2 regions of the Ruoffia tabacinasalis genome follow, and region 2 is predicted to be linked to the other one. Evidence: predicted binding sites of a transcription regulator. Region 2 holds the regulator's gene; the other holds the start of a gene.
What was found. Region 2 encodes CtsR, which represses protease genes until heat stress. Its sites were predicted from a motif close to TTGGTCAAAAAAGGTCAAANA; they were not measured.
Positions count from the first base shown of each region.

Region 1: the regulator CtsR is predicted to act here: its motif matches at 1,532-1,552, upstream of ACFO5Y_RS10900 (ATP-dependent Clp protease ATP-binding subunit).

Region 1 is NZ_JBHSHQ010000068.1:7,024-10,456, forward strand. Features, by position in the region: gene ACFO5Y_RS10895 (sigma-54-dependent Fis family transcriptional regulator) at 1-1,413, shown strand, start outside; gene ACFO5Y_RS10900 (ATP-dependent Clp protease ATP-binding subunit) at 1,760-3,433, shown strand, end outside.
Region 2 is NZ_JBHSHQ010000004.1:29,317-32,749, reverse strand. Features, by position in the region: gene ACFO5Y_RS00240 (ATP-dependent Clp protease ATP-binding subunit) at 1-1,048, opposite strand, end outside; gene ACFO5Y_RS00235 (CtsR family transcriptional regulator) at 1,061-1,528, opposite strand; gene ACFO5Y_RS00230 (AI-2E family transporter) at 1,749-2,987, opposite strand; gene ACFO5Y_RS00225 (TIGR04086 family membrane protein) at 3,069-3,433, opposite strand, start outside.

The sequences.
Region 1 (3,433 bases), on a different contig from region 2:
ATATCAAAAAGGATGAGTCAAAAGGTATCTCGTTTTGAGCACTATGCAGTTGCATCGCATGAATGGAGTTGTTTTGCATGTCCCATATTTGATGGGGATCATCTAGTAGGCATATTAGATATTTCCACCTATAAGAATAATCATATTGAACACCAAAGTGTTACACAGTTAATTGCTGAGCGTGTCATGAACCGTTTATTCCAACGTCGAATCAAGCAACAGCAAGCTTTAATGACTTATGTAGTAGGTACTGATAATCATAGCGTGCTTTGCAATGAGCACAAGCAAGTGGTTTACTTTCCTACTGAAATGGAAAGGTATAAGCAACTATCTCTAGGTATTGATATTGAAGCTTTTTGTCATCAATATGACGGTCTGTATAATGTTGAGTCCCTTTTGTATGATCAGGAACTGATCGGTTATAAGTATCAATTCTATACCAATAATCATACAGAAAGAAAATATTATCCAGGTGTACTATCAGAGAATAAGACTTATCAGAATTTTTTAGAGAAAGTTTATAAGGCGGCTGAGGGTACTGTACCCGTTCATATACGAGGTGAATCAGGTTCTGGTAAGGAGATTATTGCCAAAACGATTCACTATAATAGTCCATATAAGGATGGACCATTAATTAGTCTAAATTGTGGTTCAATTAGTGAAAACTTACTAGAAAGTGAGTTGTTTGGGTATGCGGCTGGGGCATTTACCGGAGCGAGCAAGGAAGGCTATAGCGGTAAGATGCGACAAGCAGAAGGAGGCACACTCTTCTTAGACGAAGTGGACAGTATGTCTTTAAAAATGCAAGCCGCATTACTACGTGCGATTGAAGAAAAACAGGTGACACCGATTGGTAGCAATAAATCTTACACGGTTGATTTTCGAATTGTGACAGCAACTAATCAGGATTTGAAAACTGCCGTTTGTGAAGGTCGCTTTAGAGAAGATTTATACTACCGACTCTATGTCATTCCACTTCAAATACCACCTTTACGTCAACGAACAGAAGATTTACTTCCATTAATTGAATCATTCTGCCAGAAGAAAAAGTGGCAAATTACGTGGAAGAGAGAATTATTCGACATAACGAAACACTATCCTTGGCATGGGAATATTCGAGAGTTTAACAATTTTCTTGAACGGTTGTATATGTTCTATCCTATCGAACAACCTAGCTCACATGTCATCAAAGAGTTAATTGAAATGACCACCTTTAGTGCTCCACAAGCACCAAGTAACCTTAGGGTGAAAATAGAACAAGAAAAAAATATACAACCTAAAAATGAAGCAGAAAAAATTCTTCAAACACTTGAAGAATATAATTATCATAAGAGTCACGCTGCGAAAGCTTTGAATATGTCACGAACTACCCTCTATCGCAAGATTAAGAAATACCAATTAGATGTAATATAGATAAACTTGAGATAGGATTACCTCTGTGATTGGCCATCTTTTATCTTACTTCGATGATTGGATAAATAAAAAGCGAGAACCCATGGTTTAAGGGGTTCTCGCTTTTTTGTTTATAAACTGTTTCACCTTGTTCCACATAGGACACATGATACACTAATTGAAACAAATTGTTTCACCTTGTTACATAAAGTATTTTATTCAATGAGTCAATATAGTTTATATCGCCTTTTCAAAAGTTGGCACGGTAATTGCTATATATTAAGTAGAGACGAAACATCATTAAAGGAGCGATGATAAAGCAAAAATTATACGCAATAATACATTAAGGGAAAGGAGTCTGGACTGAATGAATGAATTTACTAATAATGTAATTCAGGCATTTAGCGATGCGCAGACGCTTGCTAAAGAAAGACAACAGATTCAAGTTGATATCCCTCATCTATGGTCAGTCTGGATGCAACCTAAACATTTTGTGTTTGATTTCTATGAATCACTAGAGATTGATATTAATGAGATGGTACAACTCATTAATCAGGAATTGGATAAGTTACCTGTGAGTCGAGGGAGTGATAGTCAATTCGCTCAACAGCAGACGCCGAGGTACGATCGTTTAATTGAAAGTGCAAAAGAAGAAGCGAAAGAATTGCGCGATGAAATCTGTAGTTCTGAGCATTTTATTCTGGCACTGATGAATCAAAACTATAATCCAATCACAGCATTCTTATTAAAAAATGATATAGATCGTGATCTTATATTAGAAAAACTGAATCGGGTTCGTAAGGGGAAACGAGCAACTTCTGAGAACCAAGAGATGGTATATCACGCATTGGATCAGTATTCAACAAACTTAAATGAACGGTACCAACAAGGTAAGCTTGATAAGATTATTGGACGGGAGCAAGAAATTGAAGAAATTATTCGTGTCTTGTCAAGAAAAGCAAAAAATAATGCTATTTTAATCGGGCTGCCTGGGGTAGGTAAGACAGCGATTGTCGAAGGATTGGTACAAAAGATTGAACAAGGACTCGTTCCTAAGAACTTGAAGGACAAAGCCGTTTATAACTTAGACATGAGCTCACTTGTTGCAGGTGCTAAATATCGAGGTGAATTTGAAGAACGGTTAAAAGCTGTTCTAAATGATGTGCGAGATTCAAATGATAAAATTATTTTGTTCATTGATGAAATTCATACGATTGTAGGGGCAGGTAAGACCGAAGGTTCGATGGATGCAGGAAATATTCTCAAGCCAATGTTAGCACGGGGTGAGCTTCGCTGTATAGGAGCAACAACTCAAGATGAATATCGGGAGAATATTGAAAAAGACAAAGCCTTAGAACGGCGTTTCCAACGAATTCATGTCTCAGAGCCAACTGTTGATGAAGCGATTGATATATTATCAGGCGTGAAGGACAGTTATGAAGTATATCATGGAGTTGAGATTACTGAAGATGCCGTCATAGCCGCTGTGAATCTCTCGAATCGTTACATGACCGATCGATTCCTGCCGGATAAGGCCATTGACTTGATGGACGAGGCAAGTGCTGTTCGACATATTCAGATAAAGAGTATGCCGGCACAAATCCAAACATTAAAAGATGAGATCACTCAAGTCAAGATTGAAAAACTAAAACAAGAACAGGGCTTTACAGAAAGCGTTGAAGAAGACTTAAGTCGTAACTTAGATCAATTAAACGCTCGGTTAGATCAGAAAATAAAGCATTGGGAAGTTGAACAAAAGATCATTGAACAGTTACAAGAATTGAATGAAGATAAAATCTATCAATTAAAATTAGCTAAAGAAGCTCAGCTAAAAGGTGAATTAGACGAGTACGTACAGATTACTCAACTACTTCTTCCTAATATTAATAGAAAGATAGAAGCCTTAGAAGAACAACGACTAGCAAATATCGATGAATTATATCTCATTCGACATACAGTGGAAGAGTCAGATATTGCAGAAATTGTTGAGAAACTAACAGGGATTAAAGTCCAAGGGGTTATGGAAAATGAACGGCAACGG
Region 2 (3,433 bases):
AACGACGTTCTAAGGCTGCATCTTTTTCAATGTGTTTTTGATATTCATCTAAAGTAGTTGCACCAATGATTTGAATTTCTCCACGAGCTAATGCTGGTTTCAGGATGTTTGCTGCGTCAACAGCACCTTCGGCTGATCCTGCCCCAATTAATGTATGTAACTCATCAATGAAGAGAATTGTATAACCATCTTCGGTAATTTCTTCAATGATTTTCTTCATACGTTCTTCGAATTCACCACGGTATTTCGTTCCCGCAACAAGAGAACCCATATCTAACATCATTAAACGTTTGTTAGCAATGTTTTCAGGCACTCCACCAGATACAATACGTTCTGCTAGACCTTCGGCAATTGCAGTTTTACCAACACCAGGTTCCCCGACTAATACGGGGTTATTTTTTGAACGGCGACTAACAATTTGTACGATACGACGTATTTCATTCGCACGTCCAACCACTGGATCTAACTTCCCGTCACGCGCTAATTGTGTTAAGTCACGTGCAAGTGAATCTAAAGTTGGTGTTGTCGAACTTGCTACTCCATTTTGTTGCTGTTGTTGTTTTTGACGTCCACGACGGCCATTTTGAACGCGTCCTGTTGAATCGTTCACACCAACCATTTCGTAGATTGTTTTTCTTAATTCATTTAAGTTGATACCTAAGTTCTTTAATAGAACTGTTGCTAAGATTTCTTCTTTTAACATGCCTAGTAATAAATGCTCTGTTCCAACTTTTGGCACACCTAAACGTTTCGCATCATTCGATGCATTCATAATAATTTTCTTCGCACGTGGTGAGTATGGAATAACAATATCCCCTTGCATACGTGGAGCATTCACTTTACCGTGAATAATTTCTAATTCAGTTAGTAACGTTTGGTAGTCTGCGCCCATACCACGTAAAGCTTTCCCAGCAATACCTGACTCTTCACGAGCTAGACCTAATAAGATATGTTCTGTGCCCACAGCCTGATGTCTTAAGTAATACGCTTGCTCAGCAGCAAAAATCATTACTTGGCGAGCACTTTCAGTAAATAATTCTTCAAACATACTTTCACCTCTTTATTTATATGTAATTCGTAATTGTTCTAAAAACTTCGACAGAATCAAAGCTCTTGCTTCTTGTTCATGTAACGAGATTGTTTGTAGTAATGCTTTATCAATCACTGATAGTATTAATGCGCCTTCTCGTTCTGTCATTATACTATGGTTGACTAATGTTTCAATAATATTGATTGCACTGCGGTGATTTATACGCGGTCCTATCATTTGGATCATATCGTCAAGGGCGTCGATTTCATCAACTAACTCAACTTTTAGAATCCGTATATAGCCCCCACCACCTCGTTTACTTTCTACCATATAGCCATGTTCTTGAGTAAAGCGTGTATTAATAACATAGTTAATCTGTGAAGGTACACAATCAAATTGTTCTGCAATATCACTTCGTTTGATTTCAATTCTTTCACTATTTTTCAAAAAGCTTTTTAAATAAGCTTCAATAATATCCGACATATTTCTTTGTGCCACTATGATCCCCCTTCCACTAACATTGACTATCTTTGACTATTATATAATAAAAAAACTTTCTCGACAACTATTCAGTTTAAGGAAAGAGGACTTTAATGAAGTGATTGCGTGCCTTCTGACCTTCTTTGACCATTATAGCATATCCATTGAAAAAATCAACATTTTGAATTGAAAAAGAGCCCTAAATCTATCTTATATAGACATCAGGGCTCCATTTTATTTAAATATCTTGAATATCTTCAGGTGTCAATATTTTATGACGGAGGGCTTCAAATGGCTTTAATTTTAACCCTTCTTCTTCGTATTCATTCATTAGAGAACGTTCTTTGGCTTCTTCCCGAATCTGTTTACGATAGCTTATATCTAAACTGAATAGTTTATAGATTGTTGCAAAGACCGGTACCCCAAGTAAAATACCTGAAATTCCGAACAAGCCGCCACCGACAGTTACGGCTGCTAAGACCCACATACCTGGAAGGCCGATTGAATCACCAACCACACGCGGATAGATCAAATCTCCTTCGAGTTGTTGAACGACAATAACGAAAATGAGATAAATTAACGCATTCACTGGCGAAACCGCGAATTGGATAATAGCACCGACAAACCCCGCTAAAAATGCTCCGACTAAAGGAATAAACGCTAACGCACCTTGCAAGGCTCCGAGCATGGCTGCATATGGCATTTGGATGGCCCAAAGTCCAAGCGATACGATGAAACCTAGGATAAAGGCTTCAATGACCGTTCCTGTAATATAGTTGGAAAAGACATCGTCAGTCACATTCAAGATGTTCTTAACAATTCTTACTTGCTCATCACTCAAATATGAAATCAGGATATCATTGAAATTTTTACCCAGCTTTTCTTTCGACACTAAAATATAAAGGGCAAACATCACTGACAATACAAAGGTTGTCACAGCTGAAGCTGAACTAGATAAAAGTGATACAGAAGACTCCGCTACACCTCGAAGCAGTCGGTTTCCAATCTCTGCAAAACTAGACATCACACTACTCCAATTAAAGTCCACTTGCTCCATTAAGTCATTAAACATTGGGATAAGATGTTGTTGCTCTTCAACCCAAGTTTGCACAGAATTTGTCACGGTCGGCACCGCTTCAACTAATGTTGATATTGCTGTAATTAGTTGCGGAACAACTAAACCAATGATTCCCGCAACGACTAAAGTAATGACTAAAATTGAAAGTACAATCGCTAGCGGACGGCGAGTGTGTTGCAACCATTTTTTATCCGTATTGGGATACAATCTTTTCTCAAACTGGTTCATGAGTAAGTTCAAAACGTAAGCCATCATTCCCCCTAAGACAACTGGGAAAGCAACTTGCCAAACAACTCCAAAGGCACCTGCTACTTGTGACCAATTAAAAATAATTAAAATAACAACCGCAATAAATAATACCTTTGCTATAAATTGCTTATCAAGTTTAAAATGATTCAAAAAAACACCTCTCTCTTAGTTATAGAATAGACTAAGAGAGAGGTGTAGTCAATTAAATTTGTTTATTGTTTCTAGTCTTTATTAGACAGCATTATTATGTGTTTCGCTTGCTGTTTTAGCACCAGCAAAACCAGCGAATGAAGTAATAAACATTGCAACTAATAAGCCTAAGAATACATATAATGAGTATTGTGAAGTTTTATTTGCAACATCTTCAGCAACTTGTGCACTTTCAGCGAAAGCTTGCTCAGCTTGTACTTGTAAGTCTTCAACAGCTGCTTGAGCATCATTTAATGCTTGTTCAGCTTCTTGACTTGCTTGTCCATAAGCTTCTTGAATATTTGTTACGGCTTCTTCTGCTTCTTGTTCAGATAAATCAGTATTATTTGAGATTGCTTCAGTTAAAGCATCTTCATCTAATTCTTGACCGATTTCGTCAATACGAC